Regions from separate parts of the Arthrobacter nitrophenolicus genome, predicted to be linked through region 4. Evidence: riboswitches for the same ligand, from Rfam matches in the RefSeq annotation. Region 4 holds a riboswitch; each other region holds the start of a gene.

Region 1 (7,835 bases), 1.2 Mb from region 4:
CCGTCCAGGCTCGGGGCGCCGCCGGTTCCCATGATGAGCCGGGACGCCAGGGGGACGCCGTCGATGACCAGGACATCATCCAGGCCGGGTGCAGCCGTGGAGGTCAGGGTGGTGGATTCCGTCATGGTGTCAGCCTCCCTGCACTGCCGTGACAAGCTCGACGTCGTCACCGTCGGCGAGCGCCGTTGAGAACCATTGGCTCCGGGGAACCACCTGTGCGTTGTGCGCCACGGCGACGCCCAGCCTGTTCCCGTCGTTGGCCTGGCCGTCAGCCCCCACGGTGCGGCCGGTGACCTGGCTGACGAGCGTGGTGATGGACGCCCCCTCAGCCACCGTATGGTGGTTTCCGTTCAGGGTGATGTTCATGCTGTCTCCTTGATGTTGACGCTTGCAGCGGAGGATTCGCGGCCGGAGAAGCGGCCAGGGTTGAACGGCTCCCAGCGGGGGTCCGTTGTGCCGTCCATCAGGTCCCGGCAGATGGCACCGGCTGCGGGTGACAGGAGGACGCCGTGCCGGAAGAATCCGGTGGCGATGACCAGGCCCGCGATGTGCCCGCCCGGGATGGAGCCTGGAGCGGCGGGCACCCTGCCCAGGAGCGGGGCGTTGTCCGGGGTCGCCGGCCGGGCCCGCGCCGTACACTCCAGCAATTCCAGCTCGGCGACGGCGGGGACCAGGACCTGCGCGTCCCGGAGGAGCTGGTGGACACCGCCGGCGGATACCGTTCCGGCAGCGGACCGGGCAGCTTGTGGGGCTGCAACGCCCCTGGCGGGGGCATCCTCACGCTGGGTGGCTCCGATCACCACCGTCCCGTCCTCCCGGGGGACGATGTACACGGGTACACCGCGGACCAGTCCGCGTACGGTGGCCGTGACCAGCGGCTGGAGGTGCTGCGGTACGGCGAGCCGGAGGATGTCCCCGTGCACCGGCCGCAGCGGCAGGTGCAGGCCCTCAGGCAGGTCCGCCAGCGCAGCGGCATCCAGTCCGTTGGCCACCACGGTTTCTCCGGCCAGGACTGTACCGCCGCCGGCAAGCCGGACTCCCGCAACAGTGCCATCAGCCCACAGCAGTCCAACGGCCCTGTCCGGCACGGCATACCCATCCACTGCACCCGCAGCTGCGCGGCCGCTGCGGGCAGTTTCCCCCGCCAGGGCGTTGCGAAGGCAGGACACCAGGCGCCTGGGATCCACCTGGTGGTCGGCGGGGGTGTCAAGTGCGCAGGCGATGGCGGGGCTCAGCAACGGTTCCCGCCGCCGCGCCTCGCGGACGGTCAAAGGCTCAACAGCCAGGCCGTTGGCCTGCTGGACCGCGCGCAAATCCATCAAGGCCCGGCGGTCGGCGGCGTCGGCACCCACGGCGAGGGTCGGCGTCGTCAGGTATCCGGTCCTTTCGCCGGACGCAGCGGCCAGGTCGGCGATAAAACCGGGCCACCGGGCCGAGGATGCGAGCATCAGGTCGAGGAGGTCCTCTTCCTGGTAGTGCAGCTCGCTCACCGGCGCCAGCATCCCTGCGGCGGCCCAGCTGGCGCCGCTGCCGGGTGCGTCATCGATCAGCGCGACGCTGCGGCCCGAGCGCAGTGCCTCCCAGGCGATCACGTGGCCCACAACTCCGCCGCCAATGACCGCGACGTCGGCCCTGGCGGTGCCGTTGGTGGGTTGCGGGGGTGCCGTGTTGGGGGTGCCCATGTGTCTCCTTCCCTACGCCGGCATTACCCGGATCAGGTCAAGCGGTCGGCTCTGACGCCCTCTCAGCCCGGCGCTTTATGACAGCTGCCGCAGGCTCCCGCAGTACGAGGCAAGTGTAGAGGAACTAGGCTTGCAGCCATGAATGTGTCCCACTCCCCTGCCGCTGCCGGCGCCTCCGCAACCGATGCCTTCACCACCGCCGGGGGAACCGCCGGGCTCAAGACTGCCCGCCTCTACCTCTGTACTGACGCCCGCCGTGACCGCGGCGACTTCGCGGAGTTCGTGGATGCCGCGTTCGCCGGCGGAGTGGATATCATCCAGCTCCGCGACAAGGCCATCGAGGCTGCCGAGGAACTGGAACTGCTGGCCGTCCTGAAGGAAGCCGCGCAGCGCCATGGCAGGCTGTGGGCAGTGAACGACCGCGCCGACATCGCCGTGTTGTCCGGCGCTCCGGTGTTCCACATCGGCCAAAAGGACCTCCCCCTGCCCGCGGCCCGCACCTTGCTGAACGGCAACGCCGCCATTGGACTCTCCAGCCACACTCCGGACCAGGTGGATGCGGCCCTCGTTGCCACGGCCGGACCTGCCGGGCTGGACTACTTCTGCGTGGGGCCGGTCTGGGCCACCCCCACCAAACCGGGTCGGGCCGCCGTGGGACCCGACCTGGTGAAATACGCTGCGGCAGCCACCGCCAAAGCCGCTAACGAGGTGCCGTGGTTCGCCATCGGCGGCATCGACCACTCCAACGTCAGCGAGGTGGTGGCAGCGGGAGCCCGGAGGATTGTGGTGGTGCGGGCCATCACCGAAGCGGCGGACCCCGCCGCAGCGGCGGCCTCACTCCTGGCCGCTCTGGATGCTGCCGGCTCCTGAACTGGCGGGTCCTGAACTGGCGGGTCCTGAACTGTCCGCGGGGCAACACGGCCCTGCCGTCCATCCCGCCGATGGCCTGCATAATCGGCGGTCTTCGGGCTAGGCTGATTTTCGTGTCACACCATCGGCTGGCTCCCAACGTCCACGAGCACAACAATGCGCTGGAAGAGGCCCTGGGCGCGCTGCGGAGCGAGCTCGAGCTTCCCGGGCCGTACCCCGAGCATGCGGTCCGTGACGCCGAGGCGGCCGTGGCTGCGCTGGAGCTTCCGTCCCATGACCTGACCGGCGTCGATTTCGTCACCATCGATCCGGCATCGTCTACGGATTTGGACCAGGCGTTGTTCATAGAGGCCGACGGCGGCGGCTACCACGTGCTGTACGCCATCGCCGACGTTCCGGCGTTCGTGAAGCCGGGCGGACCGCTGGACCAGGAAACGCGCCGCCGCGGGCAGACCTTCTATGCCCCCGACGGCCGGATTCCGCTGCATCCGGAGGTCATCAGCGAAGGGGCAGGGAGCCTGCTGCCCGGCCAGGAGTGCCCGGCCTTCGTCTGGGACTTCCGCCTGGACGGCAACGCCGATGTCACCTCGGCCTCCGTCAGGCGGGCACGGATGCGCAGCCGCGCCAAGCTGAGCTACAGAGGCGCGCAGGCCCAACTGGACGCAGGCGGCGCATCCCCAGTCCTGCAGCTGCTGAAAGAGGTTGGGCTCAAGCGCGTGGAGCTGGAACGTGCCCGTGACGGCGCCAGCCTGAACATGCCGGAGCAGGAGATCGTCCAGCTCCCCGACGGTGGCTACCGCATCGCTGCCGCGCCGCAGCTGCCCGTGGAGGACTGGAACGCGCAGATCTCGCTGATGACGGGCATGGCCGCTGCGCAGATCATGCTGGACGGGCAAGTGGGCATCCTCCGGACCATGCCCGCGCCGGACGAACGCTCCCTGAACCACTTCAAACTCCAGACCGAGGCGCTGGGAAAGCCGTGGGACGGCGAGGTCAGCTATGGCGAGTACTTGCGCAGCCTGGACCCGACCGAACCGCGGCAGCTCGCCATCATGCACTCGGCGGGGATGCTGTTCCGCGGCGCCTCCTATACAGCTTTTGACGGCAGCGTCCCGGAGGCCGCCATCCAGGCCGCCATCGGTGCGGCCTACGCGCACACCACCGCTCCCCTGCGGCGGCTGGTGGACCGCTTCGTGCTGGTGATCTGCGAGGCCCTCAGCAATGGCGGCAACGTTCCCGGCTGGGCGCGTGAGGCCCTTCCGTCGCTTCCCGAGATCATGGCGGGATCGGACCAGCTGGCGTCCCGGATGGAGCGGATGGCGCTGGACACCGTGGAGGCCGCGCTGCTGGTCAACCACATTGGCCAGGAGTTTGATGCCATCGTGATCTCCGGGTCGAAGCCGCAAAAAGACAACGGCAATGGCAACAACGGCAGGAACGGAATCGGCAGGAACGGAAACGGCAAGAACGGCAACGGCAATGGCGGTTCCGGCATCATCCAGGTGGCTGAACCTGCCGTCACGGCCCGCTGCGCAGGCGACCTGGAGTCCGGCACCAAGGTCCGCGTCCGCCTGCTTTCGTCCAACATCGCAACCCGTGAGGTCCACTTCGAACTGGTCGGCTGAGGTCCGCTGCGGGCCCGCATACCCGCCTCCGGGGGTGCAAAAGCCGGTATTGCGGCCTTGTACGGCTAGACTGGAGAAGTAGAAATGGATGCCCGGTCGTTGATTTCCTTGATTTGAAACCAACAAGCCCGCCCCTACGCGATCTTGAGATTTGCCCGCTGGTCACCAGTGCCAGCATTTAGATAGCCCGCGATCGGCTTCCACTGGAATTGCTTGTGCGCCCGAGCGTGCTCCGGACCGGCCTGCCGGCCGGCCCGTTGAGCAGGCAGCGCCAATGCCCAAATGAATAAGGAAACTCCCTGTGAGTGAATTGCATACCCACCAGCTTCTGACGGACGAGACCGGCACCGAGACCATTGAGCCGGAAGAGACCATCATCTCGGACGAGAAGCCGCACGAAATCGCGGAAAAGTCCTTCGCCGACTACAACGTCCGCGAGGACATCGTGGAATCGCTGGCCGACGCCGGCATCACGCACCCCTTCCCCATCCAGGCCATGACCCTGCCGGTGGCATTGTCCGGCCACGACATCATCGGACAGGCCAAGACCGGCACCGGCAAGACCCTCGGCTTCGGCATTCCCGCCCTGCAGCGCGTCATCGGCCAGGACGACCCAGGCTACGCGAAGCTCGCCGTACCGGGCGCACCGCAGGCCCTGGTGATCGTCCCCACCCGCGAACTGGCAGTGCAGGTGGCCAATGACCTGCAGACCGCATCCCGCAAACGCAACGCCCGCATCGCCACCATCTACGGCGGCCGCGCCTACGAGCCGCAGGTGGAAGCGCTGAAGCAGGGCGTGGAGGTTGTGGTGGGCACCCCCGGGCGCCTCATCGACCTGTACAAGCAGAAGCACCTGAGCCTCAAGAACGTCAAGATCGTGGTCCTGGACGAGGCCGACGAAATGCTGGACCTCGGGTTCCTGCCCGACGTCGAGACCCTGATCGCGGCCACCCCCGCTGTCCGGCAGACGCTGCTGTTCTCCGCCACCATGCCCGGCCCGGTCATCGCCATGGCACGGCGCTACATGACCCAGCCCACCCACATCCGCGCCGCAGACCCGGACGACGAGGGCCTGACCAAGCGCGACATCCGGCAGCTCATCTACCGTGCGCACAGCATGGACAAGACCGAGGTGGTGGCCCGCATCCTGCAGGCCAGGGGCCGCGGCCGCACCATCATCTTCACCAAGACCAAGCGCACCGCCGCGAAGGTGGCAGAGGAACTGGTGGACCGCGGGTTCGCCGCCGCCGCCATCCACGGCGACCTGGGCCAGGGTGCCCGGGAGCAGGCCCTGCGCGCCTTCCGCAACAACAAGGTGGACGTCCTGGTGGCCACCGACGTCGCGGCCCGCGGCATCGACGTGGAGGACGTCACGCACGTCATCAACTACCAGTGCGTCGAAGACGAAAAGATCTACCTGCACCGGGTGGGCCGCACCGGCCGCGCCGGCAACAAGGGGACGGCCGTCACCTTCGTGGACTGGGACGACGTTCCCCGCTGGGCCCTGATCAACAAGGCCCTGGGCCTCAACGTTCCCGAGCCGGTGGAAACCTACTCCTCCTCGCCCCACCTCTTCACGGACCTGGACATTCCCGAGGGCACCAAGGGCCGCCTCCCGCGGGACAAGCGCACCCTGGCCGGTGTGGACGCCGAGATCCTCGAAGACCTGGGCGAAACCGGGAAGAAGAACAGCAGCCGCGGCGGCCGCGGGGACGGCCGTGAACGCGCCGGCCGTGGACGCCGGGATTCCGGCAGCCGCGAAGATGGCCGCGGCGGCGAGTCCGCAGGCCGCTCCGGTGAGCGCCGCCGTCGTACGTCAGGCCCGGCGGCCGCATCTGCGCCTGCCGGCGAGGCCGGACAGAACGACGGCGAGCAGCCCACGCGTGCGCGCCGCACCCGTACCCGCACCCGGCGCCGCAACGGCGAAGTGGTTGCCGGCACTGACAAGGGCACACAGCCGGGCGCCGAGGGCTAACTGCCCCGATGACTGACACTGTTTGGGCGCCGGACGGCGGCAGCCTGGTGGTGCACGCGGACAACGCGGAGTACCTCCCCACGCTGCCGGACGGCGCCTTCACACTGATTTATGTGGATCCGCCCTTCAATACAGGCAGGCCACAGCGGCGCCAGGAAACCAGGATGGTGGCCAATGCCGAGGGCAGCGGCGACCGCGTCGGCTTCAAGGGTCGCTCCTACGACACCATCAAAGGTGCCCTGCACCGCTACGATGACGCGTTCAGCGACTACTGGTCCTTCCTGGAACCGCGGCTCGTCGAGGCGTGGCGCCTGCTGGCGGAGGACGGGACGCTGTACCTGCACCTGGACTACCGAGAGGTCCACTACGCCAAGGTGATGCTCGATGCCATCTTCGGCCGGGAATGCTTCCTGAACGAGATCATCTGGGCCTACGACTACGGCGCCCGCGCCAAGAACCGCTGGCCCACCAAGCACGACAATATCCTCGTTTACGTCAAGAACCCCGCCAAGTACCACTTCGACAGCGCCGAAGTGGACAGGGAACCCTACATGGCCCCCGGCCTGGTCACTCCCGCCAAGCGGGAACTCGGCAAGCTGCCCACGGACGTCTGGTGGCACACCATCGTCTCCCCCACCGGCAAGGAAAAAACCGGCTACCCCACGCAGAAGCCGGAGGGACTGGTCCGGCGCGTCGTCGCCGCGTCAAGCAGGCCAGGCGACTGGTGCCTGGACTTCTTCGCCGGCTCCGGCACCCTCGGCGCGGTGGCGGCCAAGCTGGGCCGCAAATTCGTCTGCGTGGACCAGAACCAGCCCGCGGTGGACATCATGGCAAGGCGGCTGGGCGCACACGCCACCCTCGCGTCGTTCCCACCCCACCCTGCCGCGCAGGTGTCCTTGTAGGGGGCCGTTAAGGACACCTGCTGCGGCTTATTGCGCCTGCGGTTCCGCTAGCAGGTTTCCAGCAGCTGGATTCCGTGGTCCCCCTGGCGGTTGTCCAGGACGGCTCCGCTGGATTCGCAGATGGCGTTGACCAACAGGGCATAGCCCTCGCCGTTCTGGAAATTGCCGTCGTCGCCTGCGCCTTCCGGGACGGTTCCCGGGGGCAGGAACACCCAGGCACCAGCTTCCAGCACGTAAGCCCAGTTGCCCTGCACATGGACGTGGATGTCGGGGCCGGGTATGAACACGTAGTCGCTGCCCGTGTAGGCCGACCGGCTGACGTTGGCACAGTCCAGCGCATTGGCTGCGGTGGGGACAAACATGAAAACGACGGCCAGACCAGCCGCGGCAAGTGATTTCCTGAACATGATTCTTCTCCGTCTACCGTACGAAATATTGCATGGTGACGAGACCTTTTTTGGCACCGAAAGCCACCCCGGCAAGCGAAAGACTACTCAGGCGGGACCATTAGTCAAGGTGCGCGGAGCTTCCCCGCACAACGGCGGTCCCCGTGCCCAGTTCCTCGATCCTGGCCAAGGCTTCCCGGGACGTGAGGTTCTCGCCCAGCAGGTTGGGTTTGCCGGTGCCGTGGTAGTCGGAGGAACCCGTTACCAGCAGGTCGTGCTTCGCGGCGAGCCGCCGGAGGAAGGCCCGCCCTTCCTCCGGGTTGTCCCGGTGGTCGATCTCCAGGCCAGCCAGGCCGGCGTCGATCATTTCCCGGTAGGTGCGCTCCCCCACCGTC
Region 2 (7,835 bases), 1.6 Mb from region 4:
CTACCTGGGCAAGGTCCAGAACGTGCTGCCCTCCATGGAGGCGGCATTCGTTGACATCGGGCGCGGCCGCAATGCTGTCCTGTACGCCGGTGAAGTCAACTGGGAAGCCGTCAACCTCGAAGGCAAGCAGCGCCGGATCGAGAACGCCCTCAAGTCGGGCGACACCGTCCTGGTCCAGGTGACCAAGGACCCGGTGGGCCACAAGGGCGCACGCCTGACCAGCCAGATCTCGCTGCCCGGCCGCTACCTCGTGTACGTCCCCGGCGGGTCCATGACGGGCATCTCACGCAAACTGCCCGACGTCGAACGCAACCGGCTCAAGCGCATCCTCAAGGACCGCCTCCCGGAGCAGGCCGGCGTCATTGTGCGCACCGCGGCGGAAGGGGCGTCCGAGGAAGAGCTCACCCACGACATCAACCGGCTGCGCGCCCAGTGGGAAGGCATCGAAAGCCAGTCCACCTCCACCAAGGTCCTGGCTCCCGAACTGCTGTACGGCGAACCGGACCTCACCATCAAGGTGGTGCGCGACGTCTTCAACGAGGACTTCTCCAAGCTGATCGTCTCCGGTGAAGAGGCCTGGGACACCATCGAGGCCTATGTCACCTACGTTGCCCCGGACCTGGTGGGCCGTCTCGAGAAGTGGACCAAGGACCAGGACATCTTCGCCGCCTGGCGGATCGACGAGCAGATCCACAAGGCCCTGGAACGGAAGGTCTTCCTCCCGTCCGGCGGTTCCCTGGTGATCGACCGCACCGAGGCCATGACCGTGGTGGACGTCAACACCGGCAAGTTCACGGGCAGCGGCGGCAACCTGGAGGAAACCGTCACCAAGAACAACCTCGAAGCAGCTGAGGAAGTGGTGCGCCAGCTCCGGCTCCGCGACATCGGCGGCATCATCGTTATCGACTTCATCGACATGGTCCTGGAATCCAACCGCGACCTGGTGCTGCGCCGGCTGGTGGAGTGCCTGGGCCGCGACCGCACCAAGCACCAGGTCGCCGAGGTAACGTCCCTGGGCCTGGTCCAGATGACCCGCAAGCGCATGGGCACCGGGCTCCTGGAGGTCTTTGGGGAGCAGTGCGAGGCTTGCGCCGGACGCGGTGTCGTCACCCACGACGACCCCGTGGAGCACCGCCGCGCCAACATCGTTGCCGCTGAACACCATGTCCAGCGCACCGACAACCGGCCTGACGCCCGGGCCGAAGGCCACCGGAACGAGGGACAGCGGACCGACAGCAGCCAGCCCGGGGGACGCCCTGACCGCAAGCGCCGGCGCGGACGCGGCGGCCAGCAGCCCGAGGCTGCCCCGGCAGCCGCGGTGCATGTCCACACCGTCCATCCGGACCCGGCCGACGCCGAGCGCCACGCCAAGGCTGAAGCCACCCGGCTGGCCCTTGCCAACATCGCGGCGGCCGCGCATGCTGCGCACCTGCATGACGACGAGGTTGCGGCGGCCCGGCAGGCGCAGTCGGCCGCCCAGCCGGCAGCGCCGGCCGTGGAAGAGAAGCACGACGCCGGCACCCCGCCACGTCCTGCGGCTGTCCTGACCTTCGGCGGCGAGAAGGTTGTCCTTCCGTTCGTGGAGCATGCGGAAGAGCAGCAGCCCCGCCCGGCCCTCACCCTGGACAGGCTTGCCGAAGCGTTCGCCCACCTGGGCGAACCGGCACCTGCCGCCGAAACACCGGCGGAAGAGCCGGAAGCCAAGCGGCCCGAGGCCGTTCCGGCGCAGGTGGAGCAGCCGGTTGCCCCCGCGGAAGCTGGGAAGGACTGGTCGGACCACACGTTGGAACAGTCCCGCCAGCGCCGGCCGCGGCGCAACCGCAGCGCCAGCCGCGCCCAGGGTGCCGCCAACGAAACCACCGTGCAGCAGCACGAGAACGTTCCGGCGGCCAGTGCCGGACATACCCATGCTGCAAAGGCCCCGGAACCCGCGGCGTCCTCACCGGAAGGCAAGGAAGGCGCGCCCAAGCCCGCCGAAGCGCCCATCATCCTGGGCGTCGGCGTTCCTGCCTCGGAGCTCTAGCTGTACTAACCCGGTTGGTTGGTGACACGGCTGACTGGTGAGGCGCCTTTGAGTGCGGTGTGGGGCCTGCGGCGATTGTAGTACTGGATGAAGTCCGGGTAGCAGGCTTGCCGTTCGGCTTCTGAGCCGTAGGCCCTGGCGTAGGCCCATTCCTCCTGCAGGATGCGGTTGAACCGCTCAACCTTCCCGTTGGTCTGTGGCCGGTATGGTCTGGTGCGTTTGTGCCTGATCCCGGCCTCGGCCAGGACAGCGGCGAAGGCACGGGAGCGGTAGCAGGAGCCGTTGTCGGTCAGGACCCGCTGGATCCTGACGCCCTGGGCGGCGAACGCGGCGATGGCGTTGCGCATGAATGCCGAGGCCGTCTCCTTGGTCTCGTCCGGCAGGATCTCGGAATAAACGAACCGGGAATGGTCGTCCACCGCGTGGTGCAAGAATGTGTAGCCGCGGACCTGGCCCCGGCCCCTGGTCCGGCCTTCAGCGAGGTTCCGGGCCCGGGCATTCGCTTCGCCCTGCACCCGCCCATGGATGCGGTGGCCGCCACCGTTCGGGATCCGGCCGAGTTTCTTGACGTCCACGTGGATCATCTCGCCCGGCCACGCGTATTCGTACCTGCGGGCGCGGTCCCGGCCACGGACTCTGATCCCTGTTGCCGGGTCGGTGAACCGCAGCGGAGGGCAGAGATAGCGGGCCAGGATGCGGTGAACCGTGGAGACGTTCAGGTGCAGGTGATAGGCGATCCGGGCAGGGCCCCACCGCCGGTTCACCCGCAGTCCGAGCACACGCCTCTCGGTGCGCACCCGGGTCCGGTGCGGGCAGGTCAACGGCCGGCTCCGCCGGTCCTGCAGCCCAGCCTCTCCCAACTCCCGGTAGCGGCGGGACCAGCGCGCGGCCGTCGGAACGGAAACGTTGAACCGCTCAGCAGCCCGGCGCAACGGCCACCCATCAACCACGATGCAACGGGCCAGCTGCCGACGCCCCGAATGAGCCAAAAACGCGTTACGGTGGGACACGAGGACCTCCTGGTTTGTGTTCGCTCTCGACAAGCACCACACAACACCCGGAGGTCCTCTTATTGCTTCAAATCAATCCCCGTGTCACCAACCTGCCGGGACAATACATCTAGCCCGGGCAGGGCCAGCCACCGGGAAGTCCCCGTTTCATGGACGATTCCCCTCCGCATCCCGGGGGGAACGGTCCATGAAGCGGGGACTTCCTGCATGCGGGGGCTGTCACTTTTCCCGGGCTCCCATGTCAGCGGCTAGGCTGGGAAACCGACACGGGGTGCCGCGCGAAGGGCCGGCTGAGATCCAGACCCGTTGAACCTGTCCGGCTAGTACCGGCGAAGGGATGTCTTTTGTCTTCGACGCTCTTAATACCCGCGGAAACTTCCCAGCCAGGCGCTGTCCCGGATGCAACCGTCCAGGCCGCGTCCGCCCGGCCGGCGGCAGGCCGGGACGTGCCGCGCGTCCTGTCCATTGCCGGTTCGGACCCGTCGGGTGGCGCCGGCATCCAGGCGGACCTGAAAAGCATTGCAGCTCACGGCGGCTACGGCATGGCCGCCATCACCGCGCTCACAGCGCAGAACACCCGCGGCGTGGCGGCAGTCCACCTGCCGCCCGCGTCATTCCTCGCCAGCCAGCTGGACGCCATCAGCGACGACATCACCATCGACGCCGTCAAAATCGGCATGCTGGGCGACGCCGGGGTGATCGCCACAGTCCGGACCTGGCTGGAGAAGGTGCGTCCCGCCGTCGTGGTCCTCGATCCGGTGATGGTGGCCACCAGCGGCGACCGGCTGCTCCAGGAATCCGCCGAGGCGGCGCTTCGCGACCTGCTGCCGCTGGCCCACCTCATCACGCCGAACCTGGCCGAACTTGCGATGCTCGTGGGCGAAGAGCCCCAGGATTCCTGGGCCGGGGCCCTGGAACAAGGCCGGAAGCTGGCCGACGCCACCGGAGCAACCGTGCTGGTGAAGGGCGGCCACCTGTCAGGTGCGCAGTGCCCGGACGCCCTGGTCAACACCGCCGGCCTGCTGCGGACCGAAGTCATCGAGGTGCCGGGGGAGCGGGTGGCCACCAGGAACAGCCACGGAACGGGCTGCTCGCTGTCCTCTGCAATGGCCACGGTGCAGGCGCGGCTGGGGGACTGGGAAGCGGCGCTGCGGGAAGTGAAGCCCTGGCTGGCAGGAGCGCTGGGGGACTCTGCCCGGCTTGAGGTAGGGACCGGGAACGGGCCGGTGCACCACTTCCACCACCTGCGGCCCGTTCCGCAGCCGGGGGCGTTTGAGGCCCTGCTCCGGGCGGAAGCCGAAGCGGACCTGGATGCCATCTACCGCCTGGACTTCATCCGCGGCCTGGTCTCGGGCAGCCTGCCGGAACGGGAATTTGCCTACTACCTGGCCCAGGACGCCATTTACCTGAACGGCTACTCCCGCGTGCTGGCACGGGCAAGCGCCCTGGCCCCCACGGACGCGGAGCAGCTGTTCTGGGCCGGATCCGCGCAGCAGTGCCTGGAGGTTGAGTCCGAGCTGCACCGGTCCTGGCTGAGCACGCGTCCCGTCCGGGCCGAACTCGGCCCCGTGACAAAGTCCTACGTCGACCACCTCACCGCGGCCTCGGCGTCGGGCAGCTACGCGGTGCTTGCCGCGGCTGTCCTGCCGTGCTTCTGGCTGTATGCGGAGGTGGGCAAGACCCTCCACGCACAGTTCCTCGCCGCGGGGGAACCGGCCGGCCACCCCTACGCGGAGTGGCTCCGGACCTACGCTGACGAGGACTTTGCCGCAGCGACCCGCAAGGCTATCGCCATCGTGGACGCGACCGGACGGGCCGGCTCGGACGGCGAACGGGCGGCCATGGTCACGGCCTTTAAACAGTCCTGCCGCCTGGAAGTGGACTTTTTCGACGCGCCGCGGCTGCACGCCTGAGCCTCCGGGCCCCGTCCCGCCGGTACCATTGTTGGTGCGCGGTCCCGCCGCCCGGCCGGCCTGTGGTTGCTATCACAGCCGGCGCGCCGGAGCCAGCCTCATTTGCGGCCGAAGACGAAATTAGCGTAGTCTAGTTCTTCGGTGCTTACGCCAACACTTGGGTTATGACCCCACGGCGTTGAGGCACAGCGAGAAGCCAGCCTGTTAGAGCCGGTTCCGCACGCAAATTTAGTTAGAAACGTCGAGAGAAGTGAGTTCCCAAGTGGTGTACGCGATTGTCCGCGCAGGCGGCCGCCAAGAGAAGGTTTCCGTCGGAGACTTCGTTACCCTGAACCGCGTCGCCGGTGGGGCTGGCAGCACCATACAGCTGCCCGCGCTGCTCCTGGTAGACGGTGACAAGGTCACCTCCGCCGCTGCTGACCTGGCCAAGGTGACTGTTACGGCTGAGATCCTCCAGGACCTCCGCGGTCCCAAGGTTGTCATCCAGAAGTTCAAGAACAAGACCGGTTACAAGAAGCGCCAGGGTCACCGCCAGGAACTGACCAAGGTCAAGATCACCGGCATCAAGTAACCACCGGTTACTGTTCAGGTTTTTCAGCAAATTCCCCAGAATTTAGAGGCAGGCATTTCAGATGGCACATAAAAAGGGCGCGAGCTCCACTCGCAACGGCCGCGACTCCAACGCTCAGTACCTCGGCGTCAAGCGCTTCGGCGGCCAGGTAGTTTCCGCCGGCGAGATCATCGTCCGCCAGCGTGGCACCCACTTCCACCCGGGCGCCGGCGTGGGACGTGGCGGCGACGACACCCTGTTCGCACTGACCCCGGGAGCCGTTGAATTCGGTACCCGCCGCGGTCGCCGCGTCGTCAACATCGTTGCTGCTGCAGCTGCAGAGTAACAACCAGCATTAAAGCGGTGGAGCGGGCCTGATGGCCCGCTCCACTGTTCTTTTAACCGCATTACAATCGTGATGGCGCTTTTGGCGCCGCGAAAACAGCACTGAGGAGATTTACGTGGCCAGCTTTGTAGACCGGGTAGTACTGCACGTATCCGGCGGTAGCGGCGGCCACGGGTGTGTCTCCGTCCACCGCGAGAAGTTCAAGCCCCTCGGCGGGCCCGACGGCGGTAACGGCGGCAACGGCGGGGACGTCATCCTGCGCGTGGACCACCAGACCACCACCCTCCTTGACTACCACCACGCACCGCACCGCCACGCCACCAACGGCGGTCCCGGCATGGGCGACTGGCGCGGCGGCAAGAATGGCGAGACCCTGGTCCTGCCTGTTCCCGACGGCACCGTGGTGAAGTCCAAGGACGGCACCGTCCTGGCGGACCTCGTGGGCGAAGGTGCCGAATTTGTGGCGGCGGCCGGCGGCATCGGCGGCCTGGGCAACGCGGCCCTGTCCTCCCAGAAGCGCCGGGCTCCGGGCTTCGCGCTCCTCGGCATCGAGGGCGAATCCCGGGACATTGTCCTGGAGCTGAAGTCCATCGCGGACATCGCACTGGTCGGCTTCCCGTCTGCGGGCAAGTCCAGCCTGATCGCCGCCATGTCCGCCGCCCGGCCCAAGATTGCCGATTATCCCTTCACCACCCTCATTCCAAACCTTGGCGTGGTGCAGGCAGGCGATGTCCGTTTCACCATCGCCGACGTGCCCGGACTGATCGAAGGGGCCAGCGAGGGCAAGGGCCTCGGCCACCACTTCCTGCGCCACGTGGAGCGCTGCGCCGCGCTGGTCCATGTCCTTGACTGCGGCACCCTGGAATCGGACCGCGATCCGCTCTCCGACCTCGCCATCATCGAGGCCGAGCTCGAAAAGTACGCCGTGGACATGAGCTACGCCGGACAGGACGGCGAAGTCGTCCCGTTGAACCACCGTCCGCGCCTGGTGGCGCTGAACAAGGTGGACCTGCCGGACGGCAAGGACATGGCCGACTTCGTCCGCCCCGAGCTGGAGTCCCGCGGGTACCGGGTGTTCGAGGTGTCCGCCACCAGCCATGAAGGACTGCGCCAGCTCGGCTTCGCCATGGCGGAGATCGTCCAGGCGGCCCGCGACGCGGTGGCTGCCGCGCCGCCCAAGGTGCAGCCGGCCGTGCTGCGGCCGCGCGCCGTCAACGAAACCGGCTTCCGGATCCGCCGCGAGGAAAAGAACCTGGAGCCGCTGTTCCGGGTCCTGGGCGAGAAGCCCGTGCGCTGGGTCAAGCAGACCGATTTCACCAACGAGGAAGCCATCGGCTACCTCGCCGACCGCCTGGCGAAGCTCGGCGTCGAAACGGAACTGTTCAAGCAGGGCGCCAAGCCCGGCGATACCGTGGTGATCGGCGAGGACGACGGCGTCGTCTTCGACTGGGAGCCCACCATGATGGCGGGTGCCGAGCTCCTGGCGTCCCCGCGCGGAACGGACGTCCGGTTCGCGGACATTGGTGACCGCCCCACCCGCAGCCAGAAGCGCGAAGAGCAGCAGGAGCGCAAGGATGCCAAGGCTGCGGCCCGGGCCGAGCTGGAGGCTGAGCGCAAGGCCGGCATCTGGACCGAGTCCGTGAGCAGCCGCCGCGTGGCCAAGCCCCTCAAGGAAAGCGGACTCGACGCCGATGACTTCTAGGACGGCCGCCGCGGAACCGGAAACCCGGGCCGTGGACAGGAGTGTGCTCGCCAATGCCCGGCGCGTGGTGGTCAAAGTCGGTTCGTCGTCGCTGACCAGCATCAAGGGCGGCATCGCCGAGGAATCGCTCATCGCCCTCGCCGATGCCCTGGCCGCCAAGCGCAACGCGGGCACGGAACTGATCCTGGTGTCCTCCGGCGCCATTGCCGCCGGGCTCGCCCCGCTGGGCCTTGCCAAGCGGCCGCGGGACCTCGCAACCCAGCAGGCCGCGGCCAGCGTGGGGCAGGGGCT
Region 3 (7,835 bases), 1.5 Mb from region 4:
TCGAGGAGGTCCGGGCGGCGCTGGGCAGTCCGGCGGAACTGTTCGTGCCGCCGCCACTGCGCAATCCTGCCATGGTTGCCGCTCAGCAGCACCGCCGGCACTTCCCGGTCCCGCCAGACTGAGGGCTTGGTGTAGACGGGGTATTCCAGGAGCCCGTCCGAGTGGGACTCCTCGACCAGGGATTCCGGGTTGCCCACCACGCCGGGCAGCAACCGGCCGATGGCCTCGACCATCGCCAGGACAGCCACCTCCCCGCCGTTCAGGACGTAGTCTCCGAGGCTGACGGGCCGGACGTCGAAGTGGTCCCGGGACCAGTCAATGACGCGTTCGTCGATGCCCTCATAGCGCCCGCATGCGAAGGCCAGGTGCTTTTCCTCGGCCAGTTCGTAGGCAAGGGCCTGCGTAAACCGCTCCCCCGCCGGTGACGGGACGATGAGGACCGGTTTGCCGGCACCCTCCGGACGGTCTCCGGCGATGGCCGCAAGCGCCTGCGCCCAGGGCTCGGGCTTCATCACCATGCCGGCGCCGCCGCCGTAGGGAGTGTCATCCACCGTCCGGTGCCTGTCGGTGGTGAAAGCGCGCAGGTCATGGACCCGAAGATCCAGCAGGCCGTCCTGCCGGGCCTTTCCGATCAGCGAAAGTTCCAGCGGTGCCAGGTACTCCGGAAAAATTGTGACGACGTCGATCCGCATCTACGCTTTGCCTTCCTCACCGGATGCGGCGGCGTCTTCCGAATTCAGCTCGAAGAGGCCGTCCGGCGGGGTGAGGAGGATGTACCCCTCCCCGATGTTCACTTCCGGGACGATCTGCTCCACAAACGGGACCAGGATTTCCCCGCCTTCCGGGGTGGTGACCATCAGCAGGTCCTGGGCCGGGGCCGTGTTGAGGGCGGTGACTTTGCCCACCACCTGGTCGCCCACGCGGGCTTCGAGGCCCACGAGTTCATGCTCGTACCAGCCCTCGTCGTCATCCTCGTCCAGGTCCGCCGTTTCGATGAAGAGCTTGGCTCCACGCAGCGTCTCTGCCTGGTTGCGGTCGGCTATTTCTTCGAATCCCAACAGGAGGATGTCCTTGTTCCAGCGTGCGCTGCTCACCGTCAGCGGGCCGGAGGACGCGGGCTCAACCACGAACTCGGTGCCGGGGATAAAGCGGTCCTCAGGAGCGTCTGTCAGGACCTGGACCGTGACTTCCCCGCGGATGCCGTGGGGTTTGCCGATGCGGGCCACCTGAAGCTGCATGTCTTCCTCTGTTCGGGTCGGTAAAGCGGGTGTTCTGGAAAAGACTCCGGCCCCTCCACCTGCTGGTGGAGGGGCCGGAGCAAAAAACTGGTGTTGCCGTGCGCTCAGCGGCGGCGGTCGGTGTCGACGACGTCGACCCTGACCGGTTCGCCGCCGGCCAGTGCTGCGACGACGGTGCGCAGTGCGCGTGCCGTGCGGCCCTGGCGGCCGATCACCCGTCCGAGGTCATCCTGGTGAACACGCACCTCGAGGGTGTCCCCGCGGCGGTTGCTCTTCGAGCTGACCTTGACGTCGTCCGGGGAATCAACGATCCCGCGGACCAGGTGCTCCAGCGCGTCTGCCAGCAATTTACTCAGCCTCGGTGGTCTCTGCTTCGGCTTCGGCCGGGGCTTCTGCTGCGTCAGACTTGGAGGCCTTCTTGGTGATGGCTTCCGGGATGATCACGGAACCCTTTTCCGGGGCAACGAAGGCTTCCTTCTCAGACTTGGTCTTGAGGGTGCCTTCCTGGCCCGGCAGGCCCTTGAACTTCTGCCAGTCACCGGTGATCTTCAGGATCGCGGCAACCTGCTCGGACGGCTGGGCGCCGACGGACAGCCAGTACTGCGCACGCTCGGAGTTGACCTCGATGTACGAGGGCTCTTCGGTGGGGTGGTACTTGCCGATTTCCTCGATGGCGCGGCCGTCACGCTTGGTGCGTGAGTCCGCGACGACGATGCGGTAGTACGGGGCGCGCATCTTGCCGAGGCGCTTAAGGCGAATCTTTACGGCCACTTTTGTGGTCACTCCTGTTTCAGAAAAAGGGGGTGAGCCCGGTTTTCTGCACCCGTGGGGCGGGCCGTACTTGCGGGTTCGAAGGACAGGATCCGGACGCGGAGAGAGGGGCCACGCAGATCGAGTACCTGTTTATTGTGCCAGATGAGCGCCGCGATTTCGACTTGGCGCGGCGCAGGCCCTGGAAGGGCCGGCATTAAGCGCGCTCCAGGACAGGTTGCGCCAAACGCTTACGCGGACCAGACGTACAGCCCTGTCCGTTCTGAATCGTCCACGTCACCGGCCAGTTCGGCCAGCTGCTGGACGTACACACGGGCCTGGGCAGCGCCGAATGGCATGTCCTCCTGCGCCGCCCACTGTTCGGCGACGTCGTCCAGGACATTGCCTTCGCCCTCGGTTTCGTAGGTCAGCAGGTCGGCCAGCGCCCGGACCATGGCAGGGGGTACGGCAAGCAGCGAATCGCTGGTGACATCGACCATCGTCAGCTCGTAGTCGGCTCCCCCGGCGTGCACGGCCGTGCCGGCCAGGTCGCCGAGCTGTTCCACCTCATAGTCCGTGATGTCCGGAATGCGGACGCCCTGGCCGGCGGGGGCTCCCCCGCCTGCGTCCAGGAGACCGGCGCGCTTGAGAGCTGCATCATGGGTGGCGACAAAGATCTCGGTGAAGCCCATTGGGGTAACCTTCCGTCGAAAGTGCGGCGGACGGGGCGGTCACCCGCACCGGCCTTTCGGTTTCAGCCTAGTACGGGGGCGCCGGGGTCAGCGTACTGCCACCCGGATGTTGTTGCGCCACGGGTCCTCGAACAGCAACTCCGCCCCGGTGTGGCTGGACGGTATTCCGGAGACCTTCAGGCGGTCAGCCAGCGCGCCGACGTCGTCACCCGCGGGCACTTCGATGAGGACCTCGCCAAGGCCCAGCGTGTCCTTCCGGGGGCCGGCGCCGCGGCTGTTCCAGACGTTCATGGCCATGTGGTGGTGGTACCGGCCCGCTGAGACGAAGAGGGCCTGCCCGTGCCACCCCGCGGTCTTCTCGAAGCCGAGGATGCCAACGTAGAAGTCGCGGGCGGACTGCACGTCGCCCACCTGGAGGTGGACGTGGCCGACGCCGGCCGCGGTGGTGTGCTGTCCTTCCAGGGATTCCTCCGTGAGGTGCTGCTCAAGGTAGCGCTGCGGCGGCAGCGCCAGGCTGTCCATCACCACGTCCGTCCCGTTCCAGGACCAGTTGCTGCGCGGCCGGTCCCAGTACAGCTCGATGCCGTTGCCTTCGGGGTCGGTGAAATAGAAGGCCTCGCTGACAAGGTGGTCCGCGCTGCCGGTGAACGAGTGCGGGTTGAAGCGTGCGGCGGTGGCGACGGTTGCGGCGAGGGAGGCCTGGTCCTCGAACAGCAGCGCAGTGTGGAAGAGGCCCGCCTCCCCCCTGCCCGGAAGGTTCAGCCCCGGCGCGGGCGCCAGGTGGACAAGCGGCTTCCGGAGGCGGCCGAGGTAGAGGCCGCCGTCCTGCTCGGCAACAACGTCGAGGCCGAGGGCGCGCTGGTAGTAGTCGGTCATGACCTTCATGTCACCGACCTTGAGCATCACGGTGCCCATGGTGAGGTCGGCAGGAAGAAGGTCCTGGCTGGTGGCTTCTGCGGTCATTGAATGCTCCCTGTACTGGCGGCCGCACGGAGGACACGGCCTGTCACAGTTAAAATTACTTGAAGCTTCAATTTATTCCAAGAGCCTTCTTATGGCCCTGAGATGATGCGGCCTCCCAGCACCACGTGGGAAAGGTCCCGGACGGCCTCCGGGCGGGTACGCGGATCCTTTCGGCAGACAACCACGTCGGCACGCGCCCCCTCAGCCACGCCGTCCGCTCCGAGCCACTCCCGTGCCGACCAGCAGGCGGCGTCCAGCGCAGCCGCCATGGGCAGGCCTGCCTGGTGCAGGGCAAGGATCTCGTCGGCGATCCGCCCGTGCCTGATGACGCTGCCGGCGTCCGTCCCTGCGAAAATCCTCACGCCGGCGTCGTAGGCCTCACCCACGCGCTCCAGGCGCCGCTCCCACAGGGCCATCATGTGCGCCGCGTAGCGCGGGAATTTGTGCCGTGCCTGCGCAGCGATATCGGGGAACGTGGCGATGTTGACCAGGGTGGGGACGATCGGCACGCCCTGTTCCGCAAACCGGGGAAGATGCCGGGGCAGGAGGCCGGTGGCGTGCTCGATGCAGTCGATGCCCGCATCCAGCATCTGGTCGAGGGTGTCTTCGGCGAAGCAATGGGCAGTCACCCGGGCGCCTTCGTCATGGGCGGCCCGGACAGCATCCCGGACGACGGCGGCAGGAAACGAGGGTGCCAGGTCCCCGGCCCCGCGGTCGATCCAGTCCCCGACGAGCTTGACCCAGCCGTCGCCGTCGCGGGCCTGTTTGCGCACGGCCTCCACGAGGTGCTCCGGTTCCACCTCGTCAGCGAAGCCGCGGAGGTAGCGGCGTGTGCGGGCCACATGGCGCCCGGCCCGGATCAGCACCGGGAAGTCCCGGCCGCCCTGCATCCACCGGGTGTCAGCCGGCGAGCCGGCGTCACGCACCAGCAGCGTGCCGGCAGCCAGGTCCGCACGGGCCTGGTCCGCCGCGGCAGCGGAGTCCACCGGACCCTCCGGCCCCAGCCCGATGTGGCAGTGCGCATCCACCAGGCCGGGCAGCACCCAGCCGTCCAGCACCCGGCCCGGAGCCTGCTGCGGGCGGACAAATGTCAGCGCCCCGTCCACGGACCACAGGCCGCGGTGTTCGCTGGCCGGCCCGGTCAGCACAGGGCCGCTGAATTCTATGATTTCCGGCATCGGATCCCCTTTTTCGTCGCCAGTCAGGCTAACACCGGCAGTTGTGACAAGGATCGGCGGACCGGCTGTGGTAGCTTCGTTCCTGACCACACGGGTGCCCCTGCAGGGGCTGAGATCGGGCTGAGGCAGCCTGCGACCGTCGAACCTGTCCGGGTAATGCCGGCGAAGGAAGTGAGTATTCCTTGAGTACACCAAATGAACAGCTGAGCCCTGCCCAAAACCAGTCCGGGAACGTGCTGCCGGAGGGGAAACCAGCAACTGCCACCCGGTCCCTGGCGTCGCATGCGCTGGCCTTCATCGACGATGGATCGGGCATCCGGGTTCCCGTAACGGAAATCTCCCTGGAACCGTCCCCCAACGGAGACGCGAACCCGCCTTTCCGCACCTACCGGACTGCCGGGCCAGGCAGTGATCCGGTGAGGGGGCTGCCGCCCTTCCGGGCAGCATGGATCGCCGGGCGGGGAGATACCGAGGCGTACAGCGGCAGGGGCAGGAACCTGCTCGACGACGGCCGCTCGGCCGTCCGCCGCGGCGCCGCGTCAGCCGAGTGGAAGGGCGCGCAGCCGGTGCCCCGCCGCGCCGTCGGGGGCCGGACGGTAACCCAGATGCACTACGCCCGGCAGGGCATCATCACCCCCGAAATGCGCTTCGTGGCACTGCGCGAAAACTGCGACGTGGAGCTGGTCCGCAGTGAACTGGCGGCGGGCCGCGCCATCATTCCCAGCAACATCAACCACCCTGAGTCGGAGCCGATGATCATCGGCAAGGCGTTCCTGGTGAAGATCAACGCCAACATCGGCAACTCCGCGGTCACCAGTTCCATCGCGGAAGAGGTGGACAAGCTGCAGTGGGCCACGCAGTGGGGCGCGGACACCGTGATGGACCTCTCCACCGGTGATGACATCCACACCACGCGCGAATGGATCATCCGCAACTCCCCCGTACCGATCGGTACCGTGCCCATCTACCAGGCGCTGGAGAAGGTCAACGGCGAAGCCAACAAGCTGACCTGGGAGATCTTCCGCGACACCGTCATTGAGCAGTGCGAACAGGGCGTGGACTACATGACGGTGCACGCCGGCGTCCTCCTGCGCTACGTGCCGCTGACTGCAAACCGGGTCACGGGCATCGTGTCGCGCGGCGGCTCCATCATGGCCGGCTGGTGCCTGGCGCACCACCAGGAGAATTTCCTGTACACACACTTCGATGAGCTGTGTGAGATCTTCGCCAGGTACGACGTCGCGTTTTCGCTTGGCGACGGTCTGCGGCCGGGTGCCACGGCCGACGCGAACGACGCCGCCCAGTTTGCCGAACTGGACACGCTGGCCGAGCTCACCCTGCGCGCCTGGGAGTACGACGTCCAGGTGATGGTGGAAGGTCCCGGGCACATCCCCTTCCACCTGGTCCGTGAAAACGTGGAGCGCCAGCAGGAGCTGTGCAAGGGTGCGCCCTTCTACACCCTCGGTCCCCTGGTTACCGACGTGGCACCCGGCTACGACCACATCACCTCAGCCATCGGCGCCACGGAAATCGCCCGTTACGGCACCGCGATGCTCTGCTACGTGACACCGAAGGAACACCTGGGCCTGCCCAACAAGGACGACGTCAAGACGGGGGTCATCACCTACAAGATTGCAGCGCACGCTGCGGACCTGGCGAAGGGCCACCCCGGCGCGCACGAACGCGATGACGCCCTGTCCAAGGCGCGCTTCGAATTCCGGTGGCGCGACCAGTTCGCCCTGTCACTGGATCCGGTGACCGCCGAGGCCTTCCATGACGAGACGCTTCCCGCGGAGCCGGCCAAAACGGCACACTTCTGCTCCATGTGCGGGCCCAAGTTCTGCTCCATGCGGATCAGCCAGGACATCCGGGACGAATACGGGTCCGCGGAGGCGCAGGCAGCCCTGGCGGACCGGGCAACCGGCATGCGGGAGAAGAGCCAGGAATTCCTGGCGTCGGGCGGCAAGGTCTACCTGCCGGAGCCGCGGCTGCCCGAGGCGGTCTCCCCGTAGAAACCTTCCCCTTCGTCCGGCTGGCAATTGGGGGCCGGCCGGACGGAGGGGAAGCCCGGGCGCTCCGTCAGGAGGCGCGGGCGGACCGGGCCCTGCCGACGTCGCTGATAAAGGAGCGGACGGCCCGGTCCCCGTCGGGGGAATCATGCGGCCGGTGCCCGCCGGCAGCAGTGCGGTGCACGGCTCCGGTTTCGCGGAGGTAGCCGGCAATTTCCTCGTACAGCGGTTCCCATCCACCGGTCAGGACCAGGGTAGGGACCCCGGGAACGATGTGCAGCGGCGCCTCCCAGGAGGGCGCCTGCAGCCGCAGGCGCCGGGCGGACCGCTTCTCCTCCGCGGTGGCCGGTTCCTGCAGGTCTGTGGCATAGACCCGCCGCACGAATTCGCGCTGGAAGTCTTCGTCGCTGAGCTGGTGCCGCACCTCGAACAACGGCTTCATGAGGCTGATGTGCGCCGCCGTGGCCGGCAGTTCCGCCGTCAGCGACAGGCATGCCGGTTCCACGAGGGTCAGGGAATAGACGAGATCCGGCCGTTCCACGGCAGCCATCATGGCGGCGATGGCGCCTTGGGCGTGAGCAACGATGTGGCCGCCGGCGGCGCCGCGCCCGTCATCTGCCAGCGACCTCAACACGATGGCGGTATCCGCGGCGAACGAGGATTCCACAGGTTCGGCGACGGGATCGAAGCCGTGGCGGCGCAGGAACAGGGCATCGTAGGACAGCGCCATGCCGTGCTGGCGCGGCCATGCTGCGGCACCGTAACTTCCGGCGCCGTGCACGAACACTACCCTCTGCTTGAACATGTCCCAACCCTATTCCACGGCACCGACTTCCCCGGGAGCCGCCCGGGGCGGCCAACAGCCGATGCCCGGCGGGCGTGCCGCGGAAGCATCCCCTGCCGGCCAGCCGGTGGAGGCTGCTACTTGCCGAGGAACTTGTCAAAGCCCTTGGGCAGGTTCAGCTGGGACGGGTCGAAGTCGCCGGACTGCTGGCCGAAGGCTGC
Region 4 (7,835 bases):
CACTGCCTTGGTTCCGGCGAATCCGGCCAGCAGGCTGATGCCCGTGCCCAGCAGCTTGATGAAGAAGTTCATTCCGTGCCTCCTAGCGTCGTGAAATCAGGACTTCCCCTAGCCTAACGTCAGGGTGGCCGCCCCACGTCAGGGCGCCCTCACCAGGCCTTCCCAGTTCACGGTCCAGTGCGGCGGAAAACCGGGCGCATCCCGGTCCGGGCCGCCGTCCCAGCCGGCAGCCATCAGGGCAACGGCCGCCAGCAGCCCGCCGTTGCCCGGCAGGTACAGCGGCAGTGATTCCGTCTGCCGGTTGTGGCCGTTGGGCAGCACCAGGTTCTTCGCTGCGTCCAGCAGGAGCGCGTCGACGGCGGTTTCCGGGTCTTCGAGCCTGGCGGCGGTCATGGCCATCACCGGATAGTCCCAGCCCCAGGTGCTGTCCCAGTCCCAGTCGGCCAGGACGCTGGCCAGGGTTGCGCGCATGATGGCGGGATCGATGAGGTCCGTCCGCGGCAGCACCCCCAGCGCGTAGAGCATGGAGGGATGGTCCGTGCGGATGGTTGTACGGCTCCACACCGATGGCCGCGTATACCCCGTCCACCACCGTGGGGCGCACCATCCCGTCCGCCACCTCCGCCCACTTCTTCCGGGGCGGCAGCCCCAGCCGCTCCCGCCAGGTGTTGGCCACCCGCAGGGCCCACTGCCAGTAGGCGAGCTCGAAGGTGGGGTTGCTTGCGGTGGTCCTGGTGGATTCGTAGCTCTCCTGGGCGGGCACCAAGGGCGGGCCCAGCTCATAACCGCGGGCGGTCGGGTGCGCGAAGCCGGCCATGAACTCGGCGCTTACACAATCTCCGCGAACTCCTCCAGCAGGTCCCGCGATGGCTCCGCCCGGTACGCCAGTTCCGCGAGGTGGATGGGGTGCGGCTGCTGCCAGATGAGGAACGTGCCGATGGGGCTGGGGCTCTCGCGCCCGTCCGGGCCCACCTGCTTGGGCCAGCGGACGCCGTCGAACCCCTGGGCCTTCGCTGTCTGCCGGGCGGGCTCCAGGATGGAGGCGTACCAGCGCAGCGCGGGCAGCAGGAGTTCGGTCCGGTCCCAGGCCGCGAAGTGGGCTGCATGCCACCAGTGCATCTCCAGGTGGAATCGTCCGCGCCAGGAATTGCAGACCAGTCCTGTTTCCTGGGGCGGCAATGAGCCGGAGCAGTTGATGGCGGTGAGGTACTGGGAAAGGACCGCCCGGCGTTCGATCTCCGCCGCGCGTGGATCGTCCGGTGCGGAAAGTTCGACGGCGGCGCCGGACTTCCAGAATTCCGGCCACGCCGTGCGGGAGGCCCGGATGACGGCGGTGCCGGCCCCGGACTTCTGCGGTGCGCCATCCCCGCCGCCGGTGTTTCCGGTACGCCTGGCGCTTCCGATGCCCCCGGTGCCGCGGGGCTGGCAGTCACCCGTACCGGTGCTGGTGAAGTGGACACTGAAATCCAGGACCTGCTGTCCGGCCGCAGCCCGGACCAGGACGGTGTGCGGGCCGGTCTGCTCCAGCTCCATGCCGCTGCCCATGACCTGCACCCGGTAGGCCGACCCGTCCAGGTCCCGGGTGATGACCCAGTTCCGCCCGCCGCCGGCAGCCTGCCGCTCCGCCAGCGTGGTGGTGTGGGCGTCGGGGCGGGACCAGTCGGCAGCGTTGTGCCAGGCACCGGAGCCGTACGGGAAGGCCAGTGAGACGGCCAGGCCGTGCTGCAGGGCGGCAGATTCGATCTTGAAGCCGAGTTCGTCCCTGCCGGGGTGGCAGGCGGTGCACACTGTCACCGGATGCCCCTGCAGCCTGAAATTGCTGGTGGCCGTGCCGGTCCAGAGGTCAAGGACCTGGCTGGTGTTGGAGATGTCGTCCGCTGCCAGCTCCGGGTTTCCGCGCGCCGGCAGGACGAAGCCGATCCGCCCCAGGTCCAGCCGGTGCGGGTTGGCCCGCAGCCAGGCCTCGCTGTCCGACGCACCGGTGTCCCGCCCGTCCACGATGCCGCCCACCATGTCCACGTACGGCACCGGGCCCCGGGGCGAATCGTAAAGGACGGTGGATCCGGCCAGCGTGTAGTCCTGCCCGGGCGGAATGGAATGCCAGCCCCACTGCGACTGGGTACCGAGCAGGGTGCCTGGCGGAAGCCCGTCCCGTGCGGCCACCGGGTACCGGGCGGGCAGGGACTGCAGGCCTGTCAGGTCCATGGTGAAGCAGAATTCCCCGTTGCCTACGGAAATGGGGCTGCGGGGATCAATGGTGCGCTGCTCCACGTTGTGGCGGCGCACCAGGGTTTCGCGGTCGATGACTGCCTGTTGGCTGTGCAAGTGCGCACGCTCCTCGGATCAGAAAACGCTTTCCGAGAATCCATCCTTGTGCGCTGCCCCGTGGGTGTCAACCACGTGGGTCCGTCCGGAACTTGATCATTTTGTGGGTGCCGTCGCAGTAAGGCTTGATCGCTGAAGCCCCGCACCGGCACAGGGCCACCGTCTTCCGTTCGCGGGGGACCGGCTCTCCTGAGGGCGTGACGATCTCGAAGTCCCCCCGCACGATGAGTGGCCCGTCCGGGCACACCACGATGGAACTCTCGGGCTGGTCCTGGTCCATGGCGGCTCCTCCGCCTGCAGGGGCGGTCATGCTGCCACGGGCATTGCCGCCCTGAGCGAGGAGCGGCCGTTTTCCCAGGACTCAAGAAGGTGGGCGGAAAGCCTGATGTCAATGGCCATGACCGCCGTTGCCCCGAACAGGACGTCATCCAGCAGTTCCGGCTCGGCTTCCACCAGCCCGCCGGCAAGGTCGCGGCCCGCGATCTGCTCGTGGACCGCATCGGCTTCCACATGTTCGTCGAAGTAGTGGGTGACGCCGGCATCGAAGCCGTGGCGGCGGAAGCCGTTGCCGTAGAACCGGTTGGGCTGCGAAGACGTCATCTCATAAATGGCCAGGTGCCCGATGATGGCGCCGCGGAGGCGCCGGTTCAGCCCGCACAGGGACATCAGGTTGACGGCCGCCAGGGAAACCGCCGGAACGGTATCGACGTACGCGCCGTAGGAGTCATCCATCCCCAGCCCCCGCATGGTCCGGGCGAACAGGGCGCTGTGCATCCGGTCCGGACGTCCGCCGCCGTACTCGTCCGCCTGGATTTCCACCAGCGCCGCCTTGGCCCGGCCGCTGAGGCGGGGGATCGCCCACGTGTGCGGATCCGCCTCCTTCAGCTGGTACACGGACTTATGGATCAGGAACTCCTTGAGCTGGTCAAGGCTGGCCTTCCTGGCCACATAGCGGGAGACGCTGGGGCCGGTGTCCCTGCCGGCAAGGCCGAACAGCACATCTGCCACTGCGTCGCTGGTGAGGTCGGCGGCAGCCGGAAGGTCCAGCTCTCCGGCGGCGTCGCCGGCTGCCGCGCGAAGGGCCGCCTCAAACGGCTTTTCCAGGGCCTGACGGACCTGGATCAGCCCGGCATCCCATTCCCACTCGTCCGTGACGCCGTCGAGGCCGGAGTAGTGCAGTTCGTACAGGCAGAAGAGGGCCAGCTGGGCATCGTCGTCGCCGATGATGTCCGCAGTTTCCGCCAGCCGGTTCAAGGTGAGCTCCCGCAGCCCGGCCAGGGCTTCGGCCGGGCCCGCCGGCGCACCCGCCAGGACGTCGAGCAGCATGCCGCTGATGGGGCCTCGGGGTTCCGGGATTCGCATGGGATGCTCCTTGGTTTCGGGTTGTGGCGGTGCCGTCTGCGCTGGCGGCAGGTGGGTCAGGTCAGGATTTCCGGCTGCCCGCCGGGGTGGTCCGTGGCGAGAGGAGGACGGCAATGACGATCATGGCCAGCCCCAGAATGAGGTGGAGCCAGTTGTCCGCATAGTTTTCGGGGATGAAGTTGGCGGGGGTCTCGTCCCCGATGAGCAGGCCGTACAGCCACAGGACCAGGTAGATGACGCCGCCGTACGTGAGGAAGTTCCGGGCCTGCCGGTGGGTGCGTGCCATGAACAGTCCGGCGGCGCCGAACAGGAGGTGGACAAGGTTGTGGAGGACGGACACCTGGAATATGCCCAGCAGCAGGGCCCCCGAGCCGGGTCCGGCGAAGCCAAGGGAGCCATAGTTGCTGGTAATGCCCGGAACGAACCCAAGGGTGCCGGCGAACAGGAAGACGCCGGCAACGCCCAGCGCGGACCACTGCAGTGCGGTCCGGACGCCGGGTGGACGGGTGCTGACTGCCATGTCCTGGACTCCTCGTACGCGGTGGAAACAACATAGTAAGCATGATTACTAATAAAAGCTAAGCAAGCTTGGTTTCCGCGCCCGGAGCTAAGGCCGGTCAGGATGTTCCCGTCAGGCCGGTCCGGTCCAGGTGTAGGGGTTCGGGTGGTGCCCGCCGCTGCGGGCCTGGTCGTACCCCTGCTGCCATGCCTTGCCGACGGCGGACACCAGCTCGGCCAGCAGGGGATAGTAGGGATGGTCCGGGCCGATAAAGATCATCTCGTCCTCCGCCCTGTCCACCGCCGCCCGGACGGGGTTGTCAGCGGGATTGCCGGTCATGGTGCCCCGTCAGCCCCGGCGGACCGCAACACCTCACGCATGGCCTCCACCACCAGGTCATGGTCCTGCACCTGCGGCAGTCCGGATACGGTGACGGTGGCAACTGCCCCCACCCCCGTTACGTAAACGGGGATAGAGCCGCCGTGGGCCGCATAGCGGCTCTGGTCGAACCAGCCTTCGTCCTCGATCCGGCCTCCGCGCAGGCGCCCGCGAAGCCCTACCAGCAGGGAGGGCACCTCGTACCGCGCAGCGGTCCGTTGCTTCGCCCGGATCCAGTGCTCGTTGTCCGGCGTGGCGCCCGGCAGTGCCACATGGAACAGCACCTGTTCACCCTTGGTGATGTCGATCGCGATGGGCAGGCTGCGCTCCTTGCCCAGCTCCACCAGGAGGAGGCCAAGGTTGAGCGCGTCATCCATCGAGAAGCCCGGGAACTGGAGTTCGTGGATTTCACCCTCGATGCGGCCGATGAGGGCCTGCAGGGATCCCTCCGGCTGGGCGTCCTCGGAGTCCGGGTCGAACTCGGTCACATGCGGCTCATTGGCGGTCATGGCCCACAATCTACCCCTGTCCAGGTGTAAACTGGACCACGCCCAACAGGGCAATCCAACGCATCATCCAAGCAAGCAACACATAACGACAGGGGAGCGCCGCCGTCGGACCTGGCAAGGCCGGGAACCGCAGGTGGGCGCTGAGAGTGCGGACAGCCGCAGACCCTCGAACCTGATCCGGTTAGTACCGGCGCAAGGGAGTCGAGTTCTCGAAGTCCGGCAGCGGCGAAGTGCCGACTGCCGTGCTTTCCCCTCCTGTTTCCCAGGAGGATTCCATGAGCACTGCAGCAATCAAGAAGACCACCAGCAAGTCCTGGCGCGTCGTGGACATCGTGGTGGCGGCCCTGATCGCCATCGCCGGCGGCGTCATCTTCTGGGCCTGGTCCCAGGGCGCGGCCGCGGTGTCCGGCCCCATGAACGCCGTCTACCCGCCCCTGACCGGCCTGATCGCCGGCGGCTGGATGATCCCGGCCGTGCTGGGCATGCTGATCATCCGCAAGCCCGGCGCAGCCCTGTTCTGCGAGACGGTCGCAGCCACCGGTGAGCTCCTTATGGGCTCGCAGTACGGCGCGTCCGTGCTGTTCTCCGGCTTCGTCCAGGGCCTTGGCGCCGAAATCATCTTCGCGATCTTTGTCTACAAGAAGTTCAACCTGCCGGTGGCGCTGCTGGCAGGTGCTGCCGCAGGCCTGTTCTGCGGCCTGAACGACTCCTTCGCCCCGTGGGGATGGAACATCGCGTACGCCGGCGGCGACAAGCTGGCCTACATCATCTTTACCGCCATCTCCGGCGCGATCATCGCCGGTGCCCTGTCCTGGATCGCCACCCGCGGCCTGGCCAGGACCGGCGTCCTGAGCTCCTTCGCTTCCCGCAAGGCGGCAACGGAGCCCGTCTTCTCCTGATGCAGGCACCCAACCACCACGGCGCGGCCGGGGCGGTGCGGCCGGCCGCAGTCACGGCGCGTGGCTGGGGCTGGCGGCACGCCGGGCGCGCCAAGCCCGCCGTCCACGCCCTTGACCTGGACATTCTGCCGGGGGAGCGCGTCCTGCTGCTCGGACCCTCGGGCGCAGGCAAGTCCACGCTCCTGCATGCCCTCGCGGGGGTCCTGGGCGACGTGAACGACGACGGCGAGGCCGGCGATTCCGACGAGTCCGGTTCGCTCCTGGTCGACGGCGGGTCCCCCCGCGGCCAGCGCGGCCGTGCCGGCCTGATGCAGCAGGACCCCGAAACCCAGGTGGTCCTCTCCAGGGTCGGGGACGACGTCGCCTTCGGCGCCGAGAACCTCGCCGTGCCCCGCGACGCCATCTGGACTCGCGTGCACGAGGCGCTTGCCGACGTCGGGCTGTCCCACCTGCCGCTGGACCATCCGACGTCGGCGCTGTCCGGCGGGCAGAAACAGCGGCTTGCGCTGGCAGGCATCCTGGCGATGCGGCCCGGGCTGATCCTGCTGGACGAACCCACGGCCAACCTTGACCCGGCAGGTGTGCTGGAGGTCCGGGACGCCGTGGCACGCTGCCTGGACAAAACCGGGGCCACGCTGGTGGTGGTGGAGCACCGGGTGTCGGTATGGAAGGACCTGGTGGACCGGATCGTAGTCCTGCGGCCGGGCTCTGCCGCCGACCCCGCTGTCCTCCTCGACGGTCCGCCGGACCGGGTCCTGGACGAGGCCCGCACCATGCTGGCGGCCGCCGGCGTATGGGTGCCCGGCTACGTTCCGGCCACCCGTCCCCGCGCGGGCGACGCCCGGCCGGGCGCCGGAGACCTGCTGCTGGCAGCGGAAAAAACGGCTGTGTCCCGGGAACGCCCGCGCCGCAGCGGGTTCCGGAAAATCCCGCCGGTTCCGGTGCAGGAAGACATCACCGCGCAGGTGCGGGCCGGGCAGGCGCTTGCCATCACCGGGCCCAACGGCGCCGGAAAGTCCACCTTTGCCCTGACCCTCGCGGGCCTGCTGGAGCCGGTCACGGGCAAAATCTCCGCAACAACAAACCTCAGCCGGGACGCCGGAATCGACCCCTTCCGCTGGAAGGCCGAGCAGCTGATCGAGCGGATCGGTACGGTGTTCCAGGAACCGGAGCACCAGTTCGTCACCGGCAGGGTGCGCGATGAACTGCTGTTTGGCCCGCGCCACCTGGGACATGGCGAGGACCGCGTTGACGAGCTGCTGGAACGGCTGAGGCTCACGCCGCTGGTGGACGCCAATCCCTACACCCTTTCCGGCGGGGAAAAGCGGCGGCTCTCGGTGGCCACCGTCCTGGCGGCCAGCCCGCAGGTCCTGGTCCTGGACGAGCCCACGTTCGGCCAGGACGCCAACACCTGGGCCGAACTGGCGTCCTTCCTCTCGGAGCTCCTGGACTCCGGAACGGCCGTGGTATCAGTGACCCACGATGCCGAGTTCACCGCCGCCCTGGGCGGAACCGAACTGAAGCTGGCGGCGGCGGAGAAGGTGGCCCTGTGAGAAAAGGTGGCGCTGTGAGAAAGGCTGACCTGTGAGGCAGGAACTGCACCTGCGCGGCAACAACGCCCTGCTGACCCGCGCCAACCCGCTCAGCAAGCTGGCCGCCGTCATCCTGATCACTGTGGTCCTGGCACTCTCCATCGACTGGGTGTCCGCCACGGTGGCGCTGGCCTTCGAAGTCCTGCTGTTCCCGCTTGCAGGGCTCACGCCCACGCTGCTCTGGCAGCGCGGCTGGCCGCTGATCCTTGCCGCCGCCGTGGGCGGCTGGAGCACCTCTATCCTGGCGCCGGACAGCGGACGGACGCTGATC

What was found. Region 4 has a riboswitch for thiamine pyrophosphate ahead of ACJJV6_RS06630 (ECF transporter S component). Riboswitches for the same ligand answer to the same signal wherever they lie in the genome.
Region 1: another riboswitch for thiamine pyrophosphate. It lies ahead of thiO (glycine oxidase ThiO); the one in region 4 lies ahead of ACJJV6_RS06630 (ECF transporter S component).
Region 2: another riboswitch for thiamine pyrophosphate. It lies ahead of thiD (bifunctional hydroxymethylpyrimidine kinase/phosphomethylpyrimidine kinase); the one in region 4 lies ahead of ACJJV6_RS06630 (ECF transporter S component).
Region 3: another riboswitch for thiamine pyrophosphate. It lies ahead of thiC (phosphomethylpyrimidine synthase ThiC); the one in region 4 lies ahead of ACJJV6_RS06630 (ECF transporter S component).

The regions. Positions count from the first base shown of each region.
Region 1 covers NZ_CP174504.1:231,031-238,865, forward strand. The annotation lists gene ACJJV6_RS01025 (thiazole synthase) at 1-125, opposite strand, end outside; gene thiS (sulfur carrier protein ThiS) at 130-366, opposite strand; gene thiO (glycine oxidase ThiO) at 363-1,682, opposite strand; TPP riboswitch at 1,675-1,793, opposite strand; gene thiE (thiamine phosphate synthase) at 1,821-2,552, shown strand; gene ACJJV6_RS01045 (RNB domain-containing ribonuclease) at 2,666-4,177, shown strand; gene ACJJV6_RS01050 (DEAD/DEAH box helicase) at 4,479-6,152, shown strand; gene ACJJV6_RS01055 (site-specific DNA-methyltransferase) at 6,161-7,054, shown strand; gene ACJJV6_RS01060 (hypothetical protein) at 7,102-7,461, opposite strand; gene ACJJV6_RS01065 (PHP domain-containing protein) at 7,562-7,835, opposite strand, start outside.
Region 2 covers NZ_CP174504.1:4,065,548-4,073,382, reverse strand. The annotation lists gene ACJJV6_RS18830 (Rne/Rng family ribonuclease) at 1-2,023, shown strand, start outside; gene ACJJV6_RS18825 (IS481 family transposase) at 2,029-3,033, opposite strand; TPP riboswitch at 3,291-3,388, shown strand; gene thiD (bifunctional hydroxymethylpyrimidine kinase/phosphomethylpyrimidine kinase) at 3,480-4,946, shown strand; gene rplU (50S ribosomal protein L21) at 5,209-5,517, shown strand; gene rpmA (50S ribosomal protein L27) at 5,579-5,842, shown strand; gene obgE (GTPase ObgE) at 5,958-7,544, shown strand; gene proB (glutamate 5-kinase) at 7,534-7,835, shown strand, end outside.
Region 3 covers NZ_CP174504.1:4,151,038-4,158,872, forward strand. The annotation lists gene trmD (tRNA (guanosine(37)-N1)-methyltransferase TrmD) at 1-692, opposite strand, end outside; gene rimM (ribosome maturation factor RimM) at 693-1,238, opposite strand; gene ACJJV6_RS19235 (RNA-binding protein) at 1,343-1,585, opposite strand; gene rpsP (30S ribosomal protein S16) at 1,587-2,009, opposite strand; gene ACJJV6_RS19245 (hypothetical protein) at 2,240-2,680, opposite strand; gene ACJJV6_RS19250 (VOC family protein) at 2,768-3,643, opposite strand; gene ACJJV6_RS19255 (amidohydrolase family protein) at 3,733-4,821, opposite strand; TPP riboswitch at 4,902-5,009, shown strand; gene thiC (phosphomethylpyrimidine synthase ThiC) at 5,004-6,833, shown strand; gene ACJJV6_RS19265 (alpha/beta hydrolase) at 6,901-7,635, opposite strand; gene ffh (signal recognition particle protein) at 7,752-7,835, opposite strand, start outside.
Region 4 covers NZ_CP174504.1:1,403,038-1,410,872, reverse strand. The annotation lists gene ACJJV6_RS06665 (DUF4235 domain-containing protein) at 1-72, opposite strand, end outside; partial or broken gene ACJJV6_RS06660 (hypothetical protein) at 139-2,325, opposite strand; gene ACJJV6_RS06655 (CDGSH iron-sulfur domain-containing protein) at 2,393-2,605, opposite strand; gene ACJJV6_RS06650 (iron-containing redox enzyme family protein) at 2,632-3,687, opposite strand; gene ACJJV6_RS06645 (DUF4383 domain-containing protein) at 3,749-4,207, opposite strand; gene ACJJV6_RS06640 (hypothetical protein) at 4,319-4,525, opposite strand; gene ACJJV6_RS06635 (heme-degrading domain-containing protein) at 4,522-5,073, opposite strand; TPP riboswitch at 5,154-5,290, shown strand; gene ACJJV6_RS06630 (ECF transporter S component) at 5,349-5,972, shown strand; gene ACJJV6_RS06625 (ABC transporter ATP-binding protein) at 5,972-7,525, shown strand; gene ACJJV6_RS06620 (energy-coupling factor transporter transmembrane component T family protein) at 7,557-7,835, shown strand, end outside.